Regions from separate parts of the Rhodoferax sp. WC2427 genome, predicted to be linked through region 1. Evidence: riboswitches for the same ligand, from Rfam matches in the RefSeq annotation. Region 1 holds a riboswitch; the other holds the start of a gene.
The links. A riboswitch is a leader RNA that binds a small molecule or an ion and turns the genes downstream of it on or off. The one in region 1 is predicted to bind cobalamin.
Positions count from the first base shown of each region.

Region 2: another riboswitch for cobalamin. It lies ahead of AB3G31_RS14225 (TonB-dependent receptor); the one in region 1 lies ahead of AB3G31_RS17885 (cobyrinate a,c-diamide synthase).

Region 1 covers NZ_CP162006.1:3,841,768-3,845,974, reverse strand. The annotation lists gene AB3G31_RS17890 (diguanylate cyclase) at 1-1,860, opposite strand, end outside; cobalamin riboswitch at 2,132-2,374, shown strand; gene AB3G31_RS17885 (cobyrinate a,c-diamide synthase) at 2,582-3,886, shown strand; gene cobM (precorrin-4 C(11)-methyltransferase) at 3,876-4,207, shown strand, end outside.
Region 2 covers NZ_CP162006.1:3,003,957-3,008,163, forward strand. The annotation lists gene AB3G31_RS14220 (bifunctional adenosylcobinamide kinase/adenosylcobinamide-phosphate guanylyltransferase) at 1-125, opposite strand, end outside; gene AB3G31_RS14225 (TonB-dependent receptor) at 136-1,962, opposite strand; cobalamin riboswitch at 2,047-2,274, opposite strand; gene AB3G31_RS14230 (DUF904 domain-containing protein) at 2,307-2,552, shown strand; gene AB3G31_RS14235 (cell division protein ZapA) at 2,549-2,869, shown strand; gene AB3G31_RS14240 (EAL domain-containing protein) at 3,094-4,207, opposite strand, start outside.

The DNA.
Region 1 (4,207 bases):
GAAGCTGTGGCCTTCCCAGGGCAGGCGGTAGGCTTCCACGGCGGTGCGCAATTTTTCACCGATCTCCAGCGCCTGTTCCAAAGGGCAACTGCCAAGGAAGATGGCGAACTCATCTCCGCCCAGGCGGGCCACGGTGTCGGTCTGGCGCACCTGGGCGGCCAAGGTCTGGGCCACATCGCGCAGCAGGGCATCGCCCGCCGCGTGGCCGCCGGTGTCGTTGACCTGTTTGAAGCGGTCCAGGTCGATGAACATGGCGCAAAAGGGCACGCTGCCTGCGCGGTCGGTGGCGCGGGCCAGCAGGGCTTCGAAGGCCGGGCGGTTGGCCAGGCCGGTGAGTGCATCGTGGCTGGAGGTCCAGGCCAGGCGCTCCCGGTGTTCGCGCGAGGCGGTGATGTCTTCCACGGTCCAGATCGTGCCTTGCGTGCGGTCGCCTGGCACCACGGCGCGGCCCCGCATACGGGCCCAAAACAGCGCGCCCGAGCCGCGCATCAGCTCCACCTCGCCTTCGAAGGCACCGTGTTGCATGAAGGCCGGGTGGGCCCGTGCCGACAGGGCCTGGTAGGCCTCGGCAGACGGGTGGATTTTCAGGGTGGGCTGGCCCACCAACTGGAGTTTGTCGAGTTCGAAAATCTGGCAAAACTGGCTGCTCACCAGTTCGAAATGGCCGCTGCGGGTCAGGGTGATGCCGACCTCGGCATGGTTCAAGACGGCGGCCAACTTGGCCAGCAGCGCTTGGGTTTCGCTCTGCTTTTGCTTGCGCTGTTCGACCACCTGCTGGAACGCAAGCGCCAATTGACCGACTTCGCCGCGGTCGCTTGGCCAGGCCTCGGTGTCGTCCGCCCCTTCGGACAGCATTTTTTCAGCCCGTTCGCGCAGATCGGAAATAGGGCGGGTGAGATGCCACGCCATGGCACCGGCCAGCATGGCGACCAGCAGGCCCACCCCAGCGGCGGCCCTCCAGGCGGTGGCCTGGGCGGCTTGCACGGGTTGCATGGCGACTGCCAGCGGGGTCAGCCGAACCAGCATCCATGGCGAGCCGGGGATACCGGCCATGGTCACCAGGTGGCCCTGGTCCAGGACGACGGTTCCAGTGGTGTCGATCGGGCCTCCCTGGACCTGCCAGCGCTGGAACAGGCCCTCCAGGCCCGGTTCGTTGGCGGCATTGCCCATCAAACGGGCGGGATTGGTATGCGCCAACAGCACTCCAGCGCGGTCCATGATGAGAACGCGTGAACCATCCTGGCTGGGGATGCGGGTCACCTCTGAAAACAGGCTGCTGGATTGGAGCCGCACAGCGCCAGCAATCACCCCGGTCACGTGGTGTTGGGCATCCCGCGTGGGGGTGGCGATGATCACCACCGGTGCCTTAATCACCTTCGCTTGCAGCGGTTCGGAGATGACCGGTTCGTTGCTGACAAGCGCCTGCTGAAAATAGGCCCGCTCGGCAATATTGGGCAGAGGGGTGGAGCCGGCGTTTTGGCCAATACGTGCCAGCATCTGGCCGTCGGTACGGATGGCCAGCAGGTTTTCAAACAACGTACCCAAGGCGGGCTTACCCACCAGGAACTGCTGGACGGTCGCGGTGTCGTTCCACATGTCCGCAGGTGCCTGCTGTGCCACGGCCTGCAATGCGTCGCTGAGCATGCTCACCTTGGTGCCCAGAAGCGCGGCGGTTCGCTCGACATCGTTGCCTTCGTCTTGCATCAGCGAACGCTGGATGTCGGCCCGCGTAGTAACCAGCACCAATTGGGTGGTCACCAGGGCCGACAAGACGCCCGTGACCACCGCCATGGCCATGATCTTGAACTTGAGCGTATGGACCCAGCCAAAACGGTTGAGGGCATGGGATGGAGTCTGCATCGGGGCATAGTACCTTGGCACTTTGCGCCACGGCCTGCGGCCCCGTGGCGGGCAAAGAAGGGCTCGGTGGTCCCACCAAACCGAACGTCATAAATTCCTGGCGACAGGTTGCTATATTTTGTAGAGCTGCTTACGCTTATGTAATAAGCGTAAGGTGCCAATTTCTATGGTTTTTTAGATTCGCCTACGTAGGGCTCCCGCAGCAGATCGTCCTTGGCGATACCGGGGTTCTTGGCCCGGGCCAGTGGGTTCGGCAAAACCGCTGCTGCTACACTGAAAACCGTTAGCAGGTGTCCTGCAGCCCTTGGGCTGCGGATTAAACGGGAAGTTGGTGCGGATTTGTTCTTCCAGAACAGTCTTATGCCCACGCTGCCCCCGCAACGGTAAACAGGTCAACGCGAGGCCCAGGACTTTGTCCTCACCACTGTGCAACTGCATGGGAAGGTGGCCCCGCAGCAGAGTCTCCACTCTGCACCTGTGAGCCCGGAGACCGGCCTGTTGACTTAGCGTGACTTTGCGGTGGGCGAAGGTCAGCAGGCCCCTGCGCACCCCTGTCCTGGCTCGTCCAGGCACGGGCTTGACCGCGTCTCGCCTTCTGATCCCTTCTCCCGCCCCCAGCCACACCGTTCCATAACCACGCGGCGGGCGTGCAGGGGTCAACCATTTACTATTTTATTTATAGCTGCTCACGCTTATTCCATAAGCACAGGGTGGCTATTTGATGCCTAATATTTGCAATGCGCTGCTGGTGGCAGCGCCTGCCTCCGGCCAGGGTAAAACCACGGTGACGGCGGCGCTGGCCGCCTGGCATGTGGGCCAGGGCCGCCGGGTGCGCGTGTTCAAGACCGGGCCCGACTTCCTGGACCCCATGGTGCTGGAGCGCGCCAGCGGCCACCCCGTGTACCAGCTCGACCTGTGGATGGGCGGCGAGGCCCACTGCCGGGCGCTGCTGCACGCGGCGGCGTTGGACGCCGATGTGATCCTGGTCGAAGGTGTGATGGGCCTGTTCGACGGCACCCCCAGCAGCGCCGACCTGGCCCAGGCCCTGGGCCTGCCGGTGCTGGCGGTGATCGACGGCGCGGCCATGGCGCAGACCTTTGGCGCGCTGGCCCATGGCCTGAGCAGCTTCCGCCCCGGCCTGCAGTTCGCCGGGGTGCTGGCCAACCGCGTCGGCAGTGCGACGCACGCGCAGATGCTGCAGGACAGCCTGCCCGCCGGCCTGCGCTGGTGGGGCGCACTGCCGCGTTCGGCCGACTACGCGCTGCCCGAGCGGCACCTGGGCCTGGTGCAGGCCGCCGAAGTGGCGCAACTGGACCAGCGCATCGCTCTGGCCGCCCAGGCCATCGGTCCCAGTGCCGAGGGCATGGCCAGCCCGGTGCGGTTTGACCCCAGCCCGGCAGAACCCGTCCCCCCGCTGCTCGCCGGTGTGCGCATTGCAGTGGCGCGCGATGCCGCTTTCTCGTTCTTGTACGCCGCCAACCTGGACACGCTGCGTGCGCTGGGAGCCGAGCTGCACTTCTTCTCGCCCCTGGCCGATGCCCGCTTGCCCGACGCGCACAGCCTGTACCTGCCCGGCGGCTACCCCGAGCTGCACCTGGCGCAGCTCCACGCCAACCAGCCCATGCGCGCCGCCATCCAGGCCCACCACGCGGCAGGCAAACCCACCGTGGCCGAGTGCGGCGGCATGCTGGCGCTGCTGGACAGCCTGGCCGCGCACGACGGCAGCGCCGTGCCGATGTGGGGCCTGCTGCCGGGCACGGCGGCACTGCAAAAGCGCTTTGTCAACCTGGGCATGCACGCTGTCGACCTGCCCGAGGGGCGGCTGCGCGGCCACAGCTTCCACCATGCGCGCATGGACAGCGCCATGGCCCCTATGGCCACCACCCAGCCGCAGCGCCAAAGCGGCCAGGGCGAGCCGGTCTACCGCACCGGGCGGCTGCATGCCTCGTTCCTGCACCTGTATTTCCCCTCCAACCCCCCGGCCGTGGCGCGGCTGTTTGCGCCCAAGGAAAGCCATGTCCACTGAAATCGGAACCGTCTGGTTCGTCGGCGCGGGCCCGGGCGACCCGGAACTCATCACTGTCAAAGGCCGCGGCCTGGTGGAACGCGCCGGGGCCATTCTGTACGCGGGCTCGCTGGTTAGCGCAGCCGCGATGCGCTGGGCACCCGCCGACTGCGTGGTGGCCGACAGCAAGGAGATGACGCTGGAGCAGATGTCCTCCTGGCTCATCGCCCAGGCCGGGCGCTGCCAGACGGTGGTGCGCCTGCAAACCGGCGACCCCGGCCTGTACGGCGCCTTGATCGAGCTGGTGCAGCCGCTGGACGCGGCGGGCGTGCCGCTGCAGGT
Region 2 (4,207 bases), 840 kb from region 1:
AACACGGCGCGCGCACCCGCCCCCGCCAGCCACGCCGCAGCCAACTGCTCGGCGCGGCGGGACTTGCCGCTTTTTTGGCCGCCGAGGATGAACTCGCTGCGGGCCGGGCGGAGCGGATGCGTCATGTCGGCTGCGTCATTTCGGTTGGTACCGCAAGCTCACAAACAGCTCGCGACCCGGCTGGTTGTAGCCCAGGGCCGTGGCGTACTGGCGGTTGGTCAGGTTGTTGAGCTTGGTTTGCACCGTCCAGTCCTTGTCCACGGTGTAGGCCAGGCTCACGTCGGCGGTGGCGTAAGCCCCCAGCCGGGTGGTGTTGGCCGCATCCTCGAAGCGCTGGCCCACGTAGAGTGCCGAACCGCCCAGGCGCCAGGCACCCAGGGTGTAGTCGCCGCCCAGGCTCAGCTGCGACTTGGCACGGCGGCGCAGTTGCAGCTGGTTGGCGGTGTTGCGCGGGTCCAGCGCCTCGGCGGTGGCCCACAGGTTGAGCGCGTCGAAGTGGCCGTCGTAGCCCAGCGTCCAGCCGTCGATGCGCACACGGGGCACGTTGACCGTGCTGGTGCCGCCGCTGATGAAGCCGCGGATGCGGTTATCAAACCGCACCAGCTTCACGTGGTGGTCACCCTGGGTCCAGTCCAGGCCGAGCTCGGCATTTTTGCCCTGCTCGGGTTGCAGCAGCGGGTTGCCGTTGTAGTAGCTGGATTTCCAGTACAGGTCGTTGAAATTGGGGGCCACAAACGAGGTGCCGTAGCCCGCGTGGGCGCGCCATGCGGGGTTGATCTGGTAGCTGTAGCCCGCGTAGCCGGTGCTGTGCGCGCCAAACTGCGAGTTGTCGTCGCGCCGCGCATTGAGCTGCCAGCCGTGGGCCCCGGCCTTGCCGGTCAGCCCGGCAAACGCCGCGTTGATGCGGCGGGAGTTGACCGAATAGGCCTGCGAACTGTTCACCTTTTGCTCCAGGGTTTCCAGCCCGGCCACCACGGTGCCTACGCCGGTCTGGATGTCGTTTTGCCAGGTCCACTTGTTTTGCGTGGTTTCAAACAGGCCGGGCAGGTTGAAGCTGCTGGCCGACACCAGGGCTTCGCTGCGGTCCACGCCCTGGGCGAAGTTGAAGCGCGTGGTCCAGGTGGGGCTGATCTTGCCGCTGAGCCCGGCGCGCAGCACGCTGCTGCGCAGGGCGCTGGCGGTGTCGGCACCCAGGCCGTCGTCGAAGTGCTGCGTGCCTTCGGAATACAGCACACCGGCATTCAGCGTCCAGTCGGGCGCCAGGGTCCAGTCCACCGAGCCGTTCAGGGCCTTTTGGTCAAAGCCGTCGCGGTCGGGGTTGTAGCTGCCAAACGGCACCGACGGGTTGGTGGCCGAAAAGCCGCGGTCGCGCGTGACCGAGCCGCCCAGGGAATAGCGCACCGTATCGGTGCCCGCCTGCACACCGGCCGACACCGCCCGGTAGCCATGGCTGCCCAGCGTCACCTCGGCCGTGGGGTGCAGGCCGGGGGCGCCGCGCACGGTAAAAATCTGCACCACGCCGCCCACGGCATCGGCACCGTACAGGGCCGACGCGGGGCCCTTGAGCACTTCGATGCGCTCGATCTGGTCCAGCGGCAGGTTGTCCCACACCGGGGTGCCCGCCGTGGCCGAGCCGTAGCGCACGCCGTCGATCAGCAGCAGGGTGTGGCGCGCCTCGGTGCCACGGATGAAGATGTTGCTGTTGTTGCCACGCCCGCCGTTGGAGCTCAGCTGCACCGACGCCAACCGCGCCAGCACCTCGGTCAGGGTGCGCCCGGCAGAGCGTTCAATGTCTTCCCGGTCGATGACGAGGACTTCGCTGGACAGGGCATCGGCGCGGGTGGCCACGCGGGTGGCGGTGACCACCACCTCCTTGAGTTGCGTCTGTGCCAAAGACGGAAATGCAGCGGCCAGGGCCAGGGGCAGCACGGCCAGGCGCGCGGAGGAGAACACAGTTTTCATGGAAAGAAGTCGATCAGCAATAGGCTCACCCCGGCGTCCCCGCCAGGGCATCAGCATCAAGACGGCGCGCCGCACCAAAAGCAGACGCACCACCACCTTGTTGGCCGGTATCCGGGCTGGCGGAAGGCTCGTACCGTCTTCCCAGGCAGACTCAAGCCCAGTGACTGTGTGGTACGAGTGGAATCGGGTGATTCATCCGCTTTACCGTTGCGGGGGCAGCGCAGGCTTCGCGGTGGTGGGCACCGCTTCCTGCTTCCCGTTGAACTGCGGCACATGAACTGCGCCGCGAGCACCAACAGCGGCATTTTAAGCGGGGAATGGCAACCACTAGAATGTGAAAGCTTATGGCCACCCCCACCCAAATTGAACAAGTTGCTGAACGTACCGAGCGCCTGCTGGTACGTTACCGCGAGTTGCAGCGCGCCAACGTGTTGCTGGCCGAACAGGTCGCCACGCTGACCCACGAGCGCGACTCGCTGAAATCCCGCCTGGGTGCTGCCCGCGCCCGTATCGACGCGCTGCTGGAGCGCCTGCCCCAGATCGGCAACCCACCGGCCATCCGCCCCGCCCCCCGCAAGGACGCAGAATGAAGCAGCTCGACGTGCAAATCCTCGGCCAAAGCTATTTGCTGGGCTGCCCGGAAGGGGGCGAAGCGCGCCTGCTGGAGGCCGTGAAGATGGTCGACACCGCCATGTGCGCCATCCGCGACGGCGGCAAGATCAAGGCCCGCGACCGCATCGCCGTGCTGGCCGCCCTGAACCTGGCCTTCGACCTGACCGACCGGGGCCGGGCCCCCACGCGCCCTGCCCCCGCGCCGACCGAGGCCGCCAGCAACGACGATCCGGTGCTGTCCACGCTGATCGAGCAGCTCGACCTGGCATTGGGCGACGACGGAAAACTTCTGTAGAACTTGCCCCCCGGGGTCTGCGGGGTGGGTTATTGGCCTAGAATCACAGCGTCTGCGGTGCATGCCGGGCTTTATATTTCCTTGAACCAATGCTCCATGAGCCCGGGCCTGGAATATCCCCTGGGGAGCGTGATCATCTCGCGTTAGATGAACCCAACTCCAGGGTGACCTAGCCCACCTGAACCCCGGTTCAGGATGCCGGTCCGGTGGCTTCCGCAGACACCTTATTCCCCACTCTCCACGACTTCTTCGCACACCCCGGCCAGCCGGTCCCGGGCTGCGTTGATCACCCGCTCCAGGTCGTCGCTGGGCACGCCGGGCGCACACAAAAACCCCTGGTACTGGTCGCACAGCAGACTCTGCAACAGGTCGCGCTGGGCCAGGGTTTCCACCCCTTCGGCAATCACCGTGAGCTTGAGCGCGCGGCCCATCTGGACGATGGCGCTGACGATGGCCTGGTCGCTCTCGTCATCCGGCAGACCGCTGATGAAGGAGCGGTCGATCTTCAGCTTGTGGATGGGAAACTTCTTCAAATACGCCAGGCTGGAATAGCCGGTGCCAAAGTCGTCGATCGACAAGAACACCCCCAGCCCGGCCAGCGCCCGCAGCCGGGCCAGCGCCTCGTCGGCGTCCTGCACCAGGATGGATTCGGTCAGCTCCAGGTCGAGCAGTGCGGGGTTCAGGCCGGAGTCGGCCAGGGCCTGGGCCACGCGGTCGACAAAATCGCTTTGCTGGAACTGCAGGGCCGACACGTTGACCGACACGGCGCGGGCCAGGCCTTGGCGTTGCCACACTGCCGCCTGCCGCACCGCCTCGTTCAGCACCCAGGTGCCGATGGTGACGATAAACCCCGATTCTTCGGCCACCGGGATGAACTGCCCGGGCGACACCCAGCCCCGCTCCGGGTCTTGCCAGCGGATCAGCGCCTCCACCCCCAGCACCGCGCCGGTGGCCAGGCTGACCTGGGGCTGGTAGTGCAGCCGAAAATGCCCGGCGTCCATGGCCTGGCGCAGGCTGTGCTCCATCTTCATGCGCGACAGCAAGGCCACATTCATCTGCGGCTGGTAGAAGCGGAAAGTGCCCCGGCCCCGTTCCTTGACGCGGTTCATGGCCGTGTCGGCCGACTTGATCATGTCGTCCAGTGTGTGCCCATCCACCGGGTACATGGCCACGCCGATACTGCAGCCCACCGAAAAATCCATCCCATCCATGTGGAACGGCTGGGCCAGGCTCTCCAGAACGCGCTGCGCCACCAGCTTGGCCCCTTCGGCATCGGCGTGGTGCAGGTACATCACAAATTCGTCACCCCCCAGGCGGCACAGCGTATCGACATGGCGC